DNA from 2 places in the Bradyrhizobium sp. CCGB01 genome. Region 2 is predicted to be linked to the other one. Evidence: predicted binding sites of a transcription regulator. Region 2 holds the regulator's gene; the other holds the start of a gene.
What was found. Region 2 encodes PhoB, which activates phosphate uptake and scavenging genes when phosphate is short. Its sites were predicted from a motif close to TGTCATNNANCTGTCAT; they were not measured.
Positions count from the first base shown of each region.

Region 1: phnC (phosphonate ABC transporter ATP-binding protein) is a predicted target of PhoB. The motif match lies at 1,973-1,989, and genes of this name have one in related genera.

Region 1 covers NZ_JANADK010000001.1:8,863,389-8,866,793, reverse strand. Annotated here, with positions in the region: gene NLM25_RS41795 (DUF1045 domain-containing protein) at 1-34, opposite strand, end outside; gene NLM25_RS41790 (alpha-D-ribose 1-methylphosphonate 5-triphosphate diphosphatase) at 53-1,246, opposite strand; gene NLM25_RS41785 (chloramphenicol acetyltransferase) at 1,243-1,914, opposite strand; gene phnC (phosphonate ABC transporter ATP-binding protein) at 2,089-2,898, shown strand; gene phnD (phosphonate ABC transporter substrate-binding protein) at 2,957-3,405, shown strand, end outside.
Region 2 covers NZ_JANADK010000001.1:9,022,117-9,025,521, forward strand. Annotated here, with positions in the region: gene NLM25_RS42530 (GcrA family cell cycle regulator) at 413-925, shown strand; gene phoB (phosphate regulon transcriptional regulator PhoB) at 1,147-1,854, opposite strand; gene phoU (phosphate signaling complex protein PhoU) at 1,869-2,585, opposite strand; gene pstB (phosphate ABC transporter ATP-binding protein PstB) at 2,597-3,405, opposite strand, start outside.

The DNA of each region.
Region 1 (3,405 bases), 160 kb from region 2:
CAAAATAGATCGCGTAGCGGGGAAAACCTGTCATCGTCCGAACATAACCGGTTTATGCGGCGACGACAGCCTCGCGCGGCATCGTCGCCGCGGCGAGCAGCCGTGTCGCATCGGTGAGATGCACGAGCTTGCCGCCCGCGATCACGGCGATGAGCCGCGGCCGCAGCGGCGCGCTGTCGTCCACGAGCAGAATGTCGGCGCGGCGTCCTTCCGCGAGCACGCCGCGATCGGTGAGGCCGGTCGCGCGGGCCGGTCCCGCGGAGACCAGATCCCAGGCCTGCGTCAGTGGCAGCACGCCATCCGCGGCGAGCCGGAACGCCGCGAGAAGCTGCGCGGGATAGTAATAGTCCGACGCCAGCACCGAGCAGAGCCCCTTGGCGATCATGTCGGACGCCTTGGTCCAGCCGGTGTGGCTACCGCCGCGCACGACGTTCGGCGCGCCGTAGACGATGGCATCGCCGTGGCTTGCTGCCGCCCGCGCCGTCTCCTCGTTGATCGGGAATTCGGCGATGTCAGCGCCCAACTCGCGATACGCCTCGCGCATCGCCGGCGTCGCATCGTCATGCGAGAGCATCCGCACCTCGGCGGCACGGGCAGTCGCCGCAAGCCGCGACACGGAAGCCGGCACTTCACCGGCGCGCGAAAGCACACGCTCGACCAGCCGGTCGAATTCCTCGCCCGACAGGCCGGTGCGCTCCACCATGCGGTTGCGCTTGCGCGGCTTGGCCATGTCGCCAACCGTGCCGTCCATGTGGTCGTTGAAGGCGAACAGGTCGACGCGGCCCTCGGCGAGCCACTGGCCGATCTCGGTCTCGGCCTCGAGGTTGTAGGTCTCATGCCGGAGATGGAAGCGGGTGTCGGCAGCGAATTGCGGGCGCTGCCGCTCGATCGCTTCCATCAGCCCGCGCGCATTGGCGGCGCTGCGCAGGCCCGGCTCCCACGAGCAGGTCGTGGCGTGGAACACGGTGGTGATGCCGTTGCTGATCGCCTGGCGGTCACTGTCGGCGAGCGCGACGTCGATCGGGAAGTCGACGCCGGCGCGCGGCATCATCTGTCGCTCGAAGGCATCGCCATGCAGATCGACGATGCCGGGCAACACCAGCAGGTTGCGCGCATCGATCGCCAGCCGTGCCCGGCCGCGCGAGGCGTCGACCCCGGCAATGTTCGTTCCGGACACGAGAAGGGAGGTTTCGACGAGCTCGGAGCCGATCAGGGCCCGGCCGCCCTCGAGGAATATGTCTGTCACGCGACCGCGCTTCGTTTGCTGGCAGGAGAACTGGTGAGGGAGCTTGCCCGTGCTTCATATGTCGAGAGGAAATCTTCAATCCCGAGCTTGCGGAAATCGGGCAGTGCTTCACGCAATTTGTCGTGATCCCATTCCCACCAGGCGAGCCTGGCGAGCCGGCCGGCGATCTCTTCCGAGAACCGCCGCCGCACGACGCGCGCCGGATTGCCGGCGACGATGGTGTAAGCCGGCACGTCCTTGGTGACGATGGCGCCCGCCGCGATCACCGCGCCGGTGCCGATGTTGCGGCCCGGCAGCACGATGGCGCCATGGCCGATCCAGACGTCGTGGCCGATATGAACATGATGCTGGCGCCGCCAGTCGAAGAACTCGGCGTCGTCGCTCTCGCCGGGGAAATAGGCGCTGGAACGATAGGTGAAATGCGCCTGCGTCGCGCGATGCATCGGATGGTTGCCGGGGTTGATCCGCGTCATCGCCGCGATCGAGCAGAACTTTCCGATGGTGGTGTAGGTGATCTGGGCGTCGTTCACGACATAGGAGTAATCGCCCATCGTGACTTCATGCAGGATGGTGCGCGCGCCGACTTCGGTATAGCTGCCGAGCCTGGTCTCATGGAGCTTTGCCGAAGGGTCGATGGTCGGTTGGACCGAGAGCGTTTTGCCGGCCATGCTGCATCCGATTGATCGAGGGCGGGCGTACCTCTTCGAGCGGCCTGATGACAAAGTCATGACGGGACGATGACAGGGGATGAGGTGTGTAGGATCGCCGCACCGCAACGCGCGTGTCACACAAGTGTCAAGCGCCGGCGATAGCGGTGGGTCCCAGCTACTCTGGAGTCCTGCATGCTGGTGGTTGAAGGTCTGACGTGTCGCTTCGGCGCAAAGGCCGCGGTGGACGACGCTTCGTTTCAAATCTCCCCCGGCGGCTTCGTCGGTGTGATCGGGCGCTCCGGCGCCGGCAAGTCGACCATGCTGCGCATGATCAACCGCCTCGCGACGCCGACACAGGGCCGCATCCTGTTCGACGGTCTCGATGTCACTGCGCTGCGCGGCAAGGAGCTGCGGCAGTGGCGGGCGCGTTCGGCCATGATCTTCCAGCAGTTCAATCTGGTCGGCCGGCTCGATGTTCTCACCAACGTGCTGATGGGACGGCTCGCGACTATGCCGGCCTGGCGCTCGCTGACGCAGACCTGGCCCGAGCAGGACAAGGCGCTGGCGATGTCGGCGCTCGAGCAGTTCGACATCGCCTCGCTCGCCGCCCAGCGCGCTGACCAGCTCTCCGGCGGCCAGCAACAGCGTGTTGCGATCGCGCGCGCGCTGGTGCAACAGCCCGACATCATCCTCGCCGACGAGCCGATCGCCTCGCTCGATCCGCGCAACACCAAGATCGTCATGGATGCGTTGCTGCGCATCAACAAGCACTTCGGCATCACCGTGCTCTGCAACCTGCATTCGCTCGATCTCGCCCGCACCTATTGCGACCGCCTGATCGGTATGGCCGCCGGCCGCGTGGTGTTCGACGGCGCGCCGGCCGCGCTGACCGACCACGTTGCGCGCGAGCTCTACGATCTCGAAGCCGCCGACGTCATGGGCGGCATGCCTGTCCCGGCGCCCGAGGGCGTTCCGGCGCTCGGAACCGCCGCGGCGGCCTGAGCCGCACGTTTAATTGCCAGTTTTGCGTCAACCGACCCCAACCGACGAAGAGGGTATCATGATCACTCGCAGATTAATCCTTGCCGGCGCCGCCGCGCTCGCTTTCGCATCGTCGGCGTCCGCCGAGGACTGGAAAGCCAAATATCCCGAGCTGACCTTTGCGGTCGTCCCGGCCGAGAACGCCTCCGGCGTCACCGAGCGCTGGGCGCCGTTCATGAGTTATCTCTCCAAGGAACTGGGCGTGAAGGTCACGCTGCGCATCGCCAACGACTACGCCGCTGTCATCGAAGGCCAGCGCGCCGGCAACATCCATATCGCCAGCTACGGCTCGGCTTCGTTCGCCCGCGCCCGCCTGACCGGCGTCAAGACCGACGCTTTCGCCAACGATATCAACGCCGACGGCTCGACCGGCTACTATTCCGTGTTCTTCGTCAAGGCGAGCAGTGCCTACAAGAAGATCGACGACCTCAAGGGCAAGAACCTCGGCCTCGTCGATCCGAACTCGAC
Region 2 (3,405 bases):
CAACGCACCATTGACCGGCCCGGAAAACGAAACGTGCCGCCTTTTAAGGGCGGCACGCGCAACCATCTTATGCCTGGTGAAACGGGTGTCAATGCCGCCCGGAAAGCCTCGCGAAATGCTTAATCCGTAGTCTTGCGGTGGCGATTTTGCGTATTTTCGCCACGGAACATGTGGAAGCGAGTCGGCGGACTCTTGCGCGTGAGTCACGCCATATTGTAGCGTTTGGCTTGTCAGATACGACATCTCGTGCAGCAGTTCTGATCCTCTAAGTCCTCATGTACCGGCGTAAGCGTTCGGGCGCATCTGGCGCGCCCGGCGAGCCTTAAGGGATTCTGACGGCACGGGTTTTTCGAAGCTTAGGCATTCGCTGTGCGGCCCCAGGATGGCAGGCGCCGGCGGAGGAAAGGGTGCAATGACGGTTTTGACCTGGTCAGATGATCGCGTCGAGCAGCTGAAAAAGCTCTGGGAGGCCGGACTTTCGGCCAGCCAGATCGCCGCTGAGCTTGGCAACGTGACCCGCAACGCGGTGATCGGCAAGGTGCACCGGCTCGGCCTGTCCGGCCGCGCCAAGAGCCCCTCGTCCGCAGCGCCCCGGCCGCGCAAGGCGCGTCCCGCGCAGCACATGATGCGGGTGAGCCGGCCGATCGCGCGCGGCAACACCGCGCTGGCGCAGGCCTTCGAGGTCGAGGTCGAGGCCGAACCGGTCACCTACGACAACGTGGTGCCGATGAGCCAGCGACTGTCGCTGCTGGAGCTGAACGAGGCGACCTGCCACTGGCCGGTCGGCGATCCCTCGAGCCCGGATTTCTTCTTCTGCGGCGGCAAGGCGCTCTCCGGCCTGCCCTACTGCGCCCAGCACTCGCGCGTGGCGTATCAGCCCGCAGCGGATCGCAGGCGCGCGCCGGCGAAGCCGGGTCCGCGCTGAGAGTTTTCTGAGATCACGACGGCAGCCGTCACGCGATGACGGCTCCACAAGATGGGCGTCGTCCCTGCGAAAGCAGGGACCCATAACCACAGGGCGCAATTGTCGCGCAAAGTGGTCACTCCGAGTCTTCGCCTCACCACTCCCCGTGGTTATGGGTCCCGGCGTTCGCCGGGACGACATCGGAAATTGTAGCGGCGGATCGCTAAATCAGCTCGCAAACCCTACGCCTGCTCTGCCTTCGCAAAGCGATCATCGAGCGCATAGCCGGCGCCGCGGACGGTGCGGATCGGGTCCTGCTCGCGGCCAAGATTGAGCAGCTTGCGCAAGCGGCCGATATGCACGTCCACGGTGCGCTCGTCGATATAGATGTCGCGGCCCCAGACGCTGTCGAGCAGTTGCTCGCGCGAGAACACCCGGCCCGGATGCTCCAGGAAGAACTCCAGCAGGCGATATTCGGTCGGGCCAAGATCGATCGGCCGGCCCGAGCGCGCCACGCGGCGCTTGTCGCGGTCGAGCTCGATGTCGCCATAGGCGAGCACGGTTGCGAGCCGCTCCGGGCTTGCGCGCCGCAGCAGACCCTTCACGCGCGCCAGCAGCTCGGGCACCGAAAACGGCTTGACGATGTAGTCGTCGGCGCCGGTCGCAAGTCCGCGCACCCGCTCGCTCTCCTCGCCGCGCGCGGTGAGCATGATGATCGGGAGCTGCTTGGTCTCCGGGCGGGTACGAAGCCGCCGGCACAGCTCGATGCCGGACAGTCCCGGCAGCATCCAGTCGAGCACGATCAAATCGGGGATGTGCTCCTTGAGACGGGTGTCGGCGTCGTCGCCGCGCATCACCGTCTCGACGTCGTAGCCGTCGCCTTCGAGATTGTAGCGAAGCAGCTCGGTGAGAGCTTCCTCGTCCTCAACCACCATAATGCGTGCGCCCATCGGGTCGTCGCTCCTTAAGTATTCGGAACCGTCGTGGCGAAGGTCGTCATGTCGCCCTTCGGCCGCTTGTCGGTGATCGCCTGTCCCTCGATCATGTAGAACACGGTCTCGGCGATGTTGGTGGCGTGGTCGCCGATGCGCTCGATGTTCTTGGCGCAGAACATCAAATGGATGCAGAACGAGATGTTGCGCGGATCCTCCATCATGTAGGTGAGGAGTTCGCGGAACAGCGAGGTGCAGATGGCGTCGACTTCCTCGTCGCCCTTCCACACCGCCATCGCCGCCGGCAGGTCGTGCGCGGCATAGGCGTCCAGCACCGACTTGACCTGCTGCTGCACGAGGTCGGTCATGTGCTCGAGGCCGCGGAACAGCTTGAGCGGATGGAAATCGGTCTCCAGCGCCGCGACGCGCTTGCCCATGTTCTTGGCGAGGTCGCCGATGCGCTCGAGATCGGTCGCGACGCGCATGGCGCCGACGATTTCGCGCAAATCGACAGCCATCGGCTGGCGGCGCGCGATGGTCAGCACGGCGCGCTCCTCGATCTTCTTCTGAAGTGCGTCGAGATCGGCATCGATGGCGACGACGCGCTGACCGAGCGCGACGTCGCGGCGGATCAGCGCGTCGACGGAATCGACGATCATGCGCTCGGCGATCCCGCCCATCTCCGCGACCAGGCGGGTGAGTTCCTGGAGGTCGGTGTCGAAGGCCTTTGCGGTATGTTCAGAACCCATATCCCGTCTCCTCAGCCGAACCGGCCGGTGATGTAATCCTGCGTGCGCCGGTCGGTCGGCGACGTGAAGATCTTGCTGGTGTCGTCGAACTCGATCAACTCGCCGAGATACATGAAGGCGGTCTTGTCGGAGACGCGCGCCGCCTGCTGCATGTTGTGGGTGACGATCGCGATCGTGTAGTTCTCGGACAGCTCCTGGATCAGCTCCTCGACCTTGGCGGTCGAGATCGGGTCGAGCGCCGAGCAGGGCTCGTCGAACAGGATGACCTCGGGCCGCACCGCGACCGTGCGGGCGATGCAGAGGCGCTGCTGTTGGCCGCCGGAGAGCGACAGGCCGGAGGCGTTGAGCTTGTCCTTGACCTCGTTCCACAGCGCGCCGCCACGCAGCGCCTTCTCGACGCGGTCGTCCATCTCGGACTTCGAGATCTTCTCGTAGAGACGGATGCCGAACGCGATGTTCTCGTAGATCGTCATCGGGAACGGCGTCGGCTTTTGGAACACCATGCCGACGCGGGCGCGCAGCAGGTTGAGGTCGAGCTTGGGGTCGAGGATGTTGGTCTGGTCGAGCATGAGCTGGCCGGTGACGCGCTGGCCCGGATAGAGGTCGTACATCCGGTTGAAGATGCGCAGCAGGGTCGACTTGCCGCAACCCGACGGGCCGATGAACGCCGTGACGCGGTTGGTGCCGAGCGCCAGGTTAATGTTCTTCAGCGCGTGGTGCTCGCCATAGTAGAAGTTGAGGTTGCGAACCGTCACCTTGGCGGGCGCCTCGGGCAGCGGCTGCGAGCCGTGCTGAACGGCGGGCGTACTGACGGAAACAG